Regions from separate parts of the Providencia sp. PROV003 genome, predicted to be linked through region 3. Evidence: predicted binding sites of a transcription regulator. Region 3 holds the regulator's gene; each other region holds the start of a gene.

Region 1 (2,281 bases), 120 kb from region 3:
CCATATATGGCAAGCAAGCATGCAAGTAATAAAGCAGTGAAAGGATGACCAATAAATTCGAGCCAATGTTCCAGAGTTGAGCCTTTCTCAACAAAATGAGTCCCAATTGTTTTTAAACCCACCAAAACTAATGGAAATAACACTAAACATAAGCTGAACCCAAAACTTGGCATTTTGCCATGTTCTGTATTTGGTGCTTTATAATCCGCAGGAATATCAATGTGTACAAACTGGCTAATAAATCGCCCATATAGAGGACCCGCTAGGATCATACTAGGAATTGCAGCACATAGACCAATGAGAATCATCCAGCCATAATCTGCGCCCATTTGTGAAGCAACCAGCATCGGTGTCGGCCCAGGCAACAAGAATGCCGCAGCGGCAGCAACCCCAGCAAATAATGGGATAGCTAAACGGACAACGTTATGCCCAGTTCGATTTGCCACTGCAAATACCACACCGATTAACAGCACTATGGCGACATCAAAAAATAATGGCAGTGCACAAATTAACCCTGCGATACCTACCGCATAGTGCGCATGTTTCTCACCGAAAAGGTTAAGTAACTTATTCGCAACCTGATCTAATGCCCCTGTTTCATGCAGGATTTTGCCAAACATTGCCCCTAATGCCACAACAATAGCAAGGAAACCTAGAGTCCCAGCCATTCCTTTTTGCATCGTCTCGGTTATTTGTTGAACTGGCATTCCTGAAAACAACCCTGCACCAATTGACACTATCATCAGTGCAACAAAAGCATGTAGGCGTGCATACATGACTAAAAACAGTAATAAAACTACCGAGCCAACCGCTGTGAGTACCAATGTTAATGTGCTAAGCGTCTCAACCGTGCTCATGATTTTTCTCCCGCGACAATTTGTTTAATCGTTAAGCAGGTATTACCGATGACATCTTCAAGAGTTTGGCGAATATCAACTATATGAACATCAGTTTCCGCTGCATTGGGTTCTTCTAAGGCTGCAAATTGTGTTTTTAACATTTCAGGTTTGAAGAAATGCCCTTTACGGGCTTTTAATCTTTCTTCAATAACCTCTGAATCCCCTTTTAAGTAGATAAAAAATAAATTTTTATTGTCTTCTCTTAATATATCTCGATATTTTTTCTTTAATGCTGAACATACAACTAAAGAAATAGAATTTGTTCTCTGCATAGCAAAAATTGCCTGGTTTAATGCGACTAACCAAGGTTGGCGGTCATCATCATTTAGCGCATGACCCGATGCCATTTTTAAAATATTTGCTTTAGGGTGCAGAAAGTCGCCATCAAGAAAGGCGGCATGTAATTCCTGAGCAACGCCATTTGCTACTGCAGATTTACCGCTACCCGATACCCCCATTAGTACAAATGCATAGTTTTGTTGTTGGGTATCACTCATAGGAAACTCCTCAGGCATTCAAAATTATTCTGGCTTTTAATTAATACCGTTATGTTACCGGTAACAAGTTACGGGTAACATTATCAGCAGTGAGGATTTATTTAGCAATCAAATTGGCGAAGAAGAGAACAGATCTGTGATGATTATCTCAATCTGAGTTTAGTGAAGATAGGCAAAGAAAAAAGAGGCACTAACAATATAGAAATTTAAAAGTATGTTTTATTTTAAATTTCAATTAACCCATCTTTAATATTCATCTAAATAATTCGTGGTGTCGCTAGGCGGCAAACGAGCCAAGCCCTAGGAGCATACTCCAGTATGTGACTAGGGTTGGTGAGTGCAGCCAATACTTTTAGTGCATACGCCGAAATTTAGCTTTAAGGCTATATTAAACCACACTATTTCCCTAAATAATTCGAATTAGAGGTAGGCGGCAAATTGAGGATATCTCAGGGAGCATACATAAGTATGTGACCTGAGTAGCCGAAAGCAGCCAACACCCCTATAATTTGAAGTATGACGGGAAATAATTAGATGCTCTCGCCCGTGAGTAGAGAAAACCCCACATCAAAATGTGTCTCCGTCAGCTTATTCCCTGACATTCTCGCCAGCAACACTTCTGCGGCTTTTCGCCCCATAAGGTCCCTTGGCGTCAAAATACTGGCTAATTTCGGTGTCATGACTTGCCCCACATCGTGACCATGGAACCCCGAGATGGCAAGGTCTTCCGGAATTTGAATACCTAAGCGCTGGCATTCAAAAATAGCGCCTATAGCCAAGTCATCATTAGTACAAAATAAGCCATCGGTATCAGGGTACTTAGCGCGACACTCATGCAATAATTGAGCACCTAGTGAATATGATGAACTGGCTTCTGTCATCAGA
Region 2 (2,281 bases), 2.1 Mb from region 3:
TTATATTCAATACAGATACAAAAGAGCCGCCATATTGGCGGCTCAATCAGACTTGTTGCTTAACAGTGCTTATTTAGAGATATGAGCAATTAAGTCTAATACTTTGTTAGAGTAACCAGTTTCGTTGTCATACCAAGAAACTAACTTAACAAAGTTATCATTCAGAGCGATACCTGCTTTAGCATCGAATACTGAAGTTAGTTTTTCACCGTTGAAGTCAGTTGATACAACATCGTCTTCAGTATAACCCAGAACGCCTTTTAACTCACCTGCTGCTGCTTCTTTGATAGCATCACAGATTTGAGTATAAGTTGCTGGTTTTTCTAAGCGTACAGTTAAATCAACAACAGATACGTTAGGAGTAGGGACACGGAAAGACATACCAGTCAGTTTGCCATTCAGTTCAGGGATAACTTTACCTACTGCTTTAGCAGCACCAGTTGAAGATGGGATGATGTTTTGAGCAGCACCACGACCACCACGCCAGTCTTTATGTGAAGGGCCATCAACGGTTTTTTGAGTTGCAGTTGTTGCGTGAACAGTTGTCATTAGACCTTCAACGATACCAAATTTATCGTTGATAACTTTAGCCAGTGGAGCCAAGCAGTTAGTTGTACAAGAAGCGTTAGAAACGATTTCTTGACCTGCGTATGCTTTGTGGTTAACGCCCATAACAAACATTGGTGTGTCATCTTTAGAAGGACCAGTTAGAACAACTTTTTTAGCGCCTGCTTGGATGTGTTTACGCGCTGTTTCGTCAGTCAGGAAGATACCTGTTGCTTCAGCGACTACATCAACACCGACTTCGTTCCATTTCAGATTTGCAGGATCTTTTTCTGCAGTCACACGGATTTTTTTGCCGTTTACAACTAGGTGACCATCTTTAACTTCAACAGTACCGTTGAAACGACCATGAGTTGAGTCGTATTTCAGCATGTAAGCCATGTATTCTGCATCAAGCAAGTCGTTGATAGCAACGATTTCAATGTCAGAACGCTCTTGTGCAGCACGGAAAACGATACGGCCAATACGACCAAAACCATTAATACCTACTTTGATAGTCATAGTATTTCCACCAGCTATTTATTCGTGAATTAAGTTGTAGTTAAAGTTACCAAAACCTTGCCAGCCGTCAAGCGGAATCGTGTCAATTATTGAAAAAAATCAATTCTGATACCACTAACTGCTTATTTGTCAGCCACTTTAGTGACAAATACAGCCGCACGTATTATCGGGATTGTGCAGCATAATGAAACCATCTATCAGTGATATATGTGATAGGGTTCACAAATCAAAACGGAAAGTAAGATGCTTCTTAGTTTAGAATAGTTTTACAGAAAATGTTGTTAATTTTTTGTTGATTGAAATTGATGTATGATAGTAATTAAACTCTCTATTTATTTAAATACATGGGTAAATTATGTCAAGTAAAGAAAGACAAGGCATTGATATTTCAGAGCTAAATGAAATGCAGCGTTATGTCACGCAACAGGCGGGCACCGAGCCCCCATTTAGTGGGCAATTATTGCATAACCGTAAAGATGGTGTGTATGAATGTCTGTGCTGTGGTTCACCTTTATTTATGTCTGAGACTAAATTTGACGCGGGCTGCGGGTGGCCAAGTTTCTACCAACCCATCAATGATGACGCCATTAAATACATTGAGGATTTTTCTCACGGGATGCACCGTATTGAGGTACGTTGTCAGAACTGTAATGCGCATTTGGGGCATGTATTTCCTGATGGTCCAGAGCCGACGGGTCAACGCTATTGTATTAATTCAGCATCATTAAGCTTTTTGGATGATGAGGGAGGCGAAAAGGTACGTGGTTAGTGAGCTGAAGCAAGCTGAAGTTGAAAAAAATACCATAGCAATAACGATTCAGCTATATGGGCAAAAATAATAATAACCAAATACGAATACATTATCTTTTTAAGGAGCATTACGGTGAGTGTTGAAGTAAACCCAGAACAACTTGAGCAACTACTAGCGGCGATGACCCCAGAGATTTATGAGCGTCTAGTGACAGCGGTTGAATTAGGTAAATGGCCTGATGGCGTTGCATTGACTCGCGAGCAAAAAGAGCACAGCTTGCAAATGGTATTATTGTGGCAATCACGGAATAACCATAACCCAGAGCATATGACTGTTGGGACTGATGGTGAAATTACGATGAAAAGCAAACAAGAACTGAAAGCCTTATTCCAAGGTGAAATGTTAGCAACATTGAAGCCACAAAATAATGATGAATAGGGTAGGTAAGAATTAGTCATCGAAAGA
Region 3 (2,281 bases):
TATCGTTAATATGAATTTGGTTTTGTATTTCAAATATATTATCTTTAAGTGCCATCATTTCCATGGTTAGTCTTTTTTCTTTTTCAATGCTATTGCTTATTTTTATTAAGTCAGCGGTTTTAATTGAATTAACATTTCTATTAAAGTGATTTTTTCGTGGTTTATAGTCTAATGGCATAGATTTGTTAGATAGTTTGTAATGTTGCATGATATATTGTGTTCTTAATACTGAAGTTTTTGTTTGTTGTATATTTCCCTTGAATTCAAAAGTGCTTTTAGGTAGAGGAATGTATTTGGAATTATCTTGATTATTATCAGCAACTTTATAGTACACATATTTAAACTTTTTCTGAGAGGAATTCTTTGTTTTTTGTTTCATTGGTTCCAAAGGTAAATCAATATTATTGGTATTTTTTTTGTTTGTTCTGGTTATTAAAGGGGTTTTAGTGCTATTTTTATTTTCTAGTTGCTTAGGATGATGGTGATTTTTTATGATTTCGTTTTTTATTTCTGAGTTTTTGATGTTAATCCCTGGAGTTTTAACGTACCGATACAAAAAATCAGCATATTTATGAATTTCTTTATCAGCACTATTAAAATCCTCAAAAACTGTTTGGTTTTCTGTTATTAGTGAGTCTGCATCTTGTTCATTATAAAAAGTAGATGTATAAAATTTATACAATCGGACTTTCAATTGATTAACTTTATGCTTAAATTCGTCAGCGCTCAATAATTTAGTATTATTTATACTTTCTGAATCACTTTCATAAGCTGAGTCAATGCTTTCTAGGCTATAAGCATCTGATAGTTTAGATTGTTGCTGAGTGGATAAGGGCTCTTTTCTCGATGAGGCAGTCACAGCAAAGATTTTCTTTATAAAATCATCGGAATTGCTAATGTTTTTAAAAAGTTCGGAATGGCCTGACAAATTGCTAAGTGTAATTTTCATAAATATAACCCTACTTAATATTATGATTATTATTTTATAGAGAGCTAAATAGATAAAATATAAAGAAACGATACTCATTAATATAAGCATATAAATATGTTGCTATAATTAAACTGAAATAGCTTTATATCGACGATATAAAGCTATTTTAAATTGCATGCCTCGCCAAGAGAGCGAGGCTGAAAGGTTAATTAACGTGTACCGTAAACAACGATGGTTTTACCGTGTGCAGAGATCAAGTTTTGATCTTCCAGCATTTTTAAAATACGGCCAACAGTTTCACGGGAACAACCGACAATTTGGCCAATTTCCTGACGGGTAATTTTGATTTGCATACCGTCTGGGTGGGTCATTGCGTCAGGTTGTTTCGCTAGATTCAATAGGGTTTGAGCGATACGGCCTGTGACATCTAAGAAGGCAAGGTTGCCGACTTTTTCTGATGTTGTTTGTAAACGACTGGCCATTTGCGCTGAGAGACGCATTAAAATATCAGGGTTAACCTGAATCAATTGACGGAATTTTTTGTAAGAAATTTCAGCAACTTCGCAAGCGATTTTAGCTCTCACCCACGCAGTACGTTCTTGCCCTTCTTCAAATAACCCCAGTTCACCAATGAAATCCCCTTGATTCAGGTAAGAGAGGATCATTTCTTTGCCTTCTTCATCTTTAATTAAAACAGCCACTGAACCTTTAACGATATAGTAAAGGGTTTCTGCTTTCTCACCCTGATGGATCAGTGTGCTCTTGGATGGATACTTATGAATATGGCAGTGTGACAAAAACCATTCAAGAGTAGGGTCTGTTTGTGGCTTGCCGAGAACCATTAGCGTTATCCTCTGTATGTTATTGCAGCCATCCGGAAAAGCTTACCAGAAAGGCTGGCTTTAAAGTCACTAGCTTAGCATATTAATTTGCCTTATATACCCTAAATAATGTGAAGAGCTGAATAACTTCAGCGCATTCGATAGGCTAGGGTAAACAAATTGATATCAACACTATAATATAATCAATTAAACCGCTGAGTTTTGATCTTAGTCCTATCAACTAAGTATTGTTTGTAGCATATCCAATGAAGAAAGTCTCCCCTGTATCGCTTCAGCCTAATAAAGCTGATATAACATTCATTATATCTATGGAACAATGTAGCCTTTAAACCGATTTCATTTCAAGGGGAATAAAATGGAAGCAAGAGTAAAATGGGTAGAAGGACTTTCCTTTCTAGGTGAGTCAGCTTCAGGGCATCAAGTCATGATGGATGGTAATGCAGGTGATAAAGCACCTAGCCCAATGGAAATGGTGCTAATGGCGGCAGGTGGATGTAGTGCAATAGAT

The links. Region 3 encodes CRP, which controls carbon source genes, mostly activating them, when cyclic AMP is high. Its sites were predicted from a motif close to ATGTGANNNNNNTCACAT; they were not measured.
Region 1: a site for CRP is predicted at 1,531-1,548, ahead of gntK (gluconokinase). Genes of this name have one in related genera too.
Region 2: a site for CRP is predicted at 1,273-1,290, ahead of msrB (peptide-methionine (R)-S-oxide reductase MsrB). Genes of this name have one in related genera too.

What each region holds. Positions count from the first base shown of each region.
Region 1 is NZ_CP096369.1:229,753-232,033, forward strand. Features, by position in the region: gene gntU (gluconate transporter) at 1-857, opposite strand, end outside; gene gntK (gluconokinase) at 854-1,396, opposite strand; gene gntR (gluconate operon transcriptional repressor GntR) at 1,927-2,281, opposite strand, start outside.
Region 2 is NZ_CP096369.1:2,951,043-2,953,323, forward strand. Features, by position in the region: gene gapA (glyceraldehyde-3-phosphate dehydrogenase) at 70-1,065, opposite strand; gene msrB (peptide-methionine (R)-S-oxide reductase MsrB) at 1,421-1,834, shown strand; gene M1F14_RS13485 (YeaC family protein) at 1,997-2,254, shown strand.
Region 3 is NZ_CP096369.1:351,226-353,506, reverse strand. Features, by position in the region: gene M1F14_RS01465 (hypothetical protein) at 1-949, opposite strand, end outside; gene crp (cAMP-activated global transcriptional regulator CRP) at 1,141-1,773, opposite strand; gene M1F14_RS01455 (OsmC family protein) at 2,129-2,281, shown strand, end outside.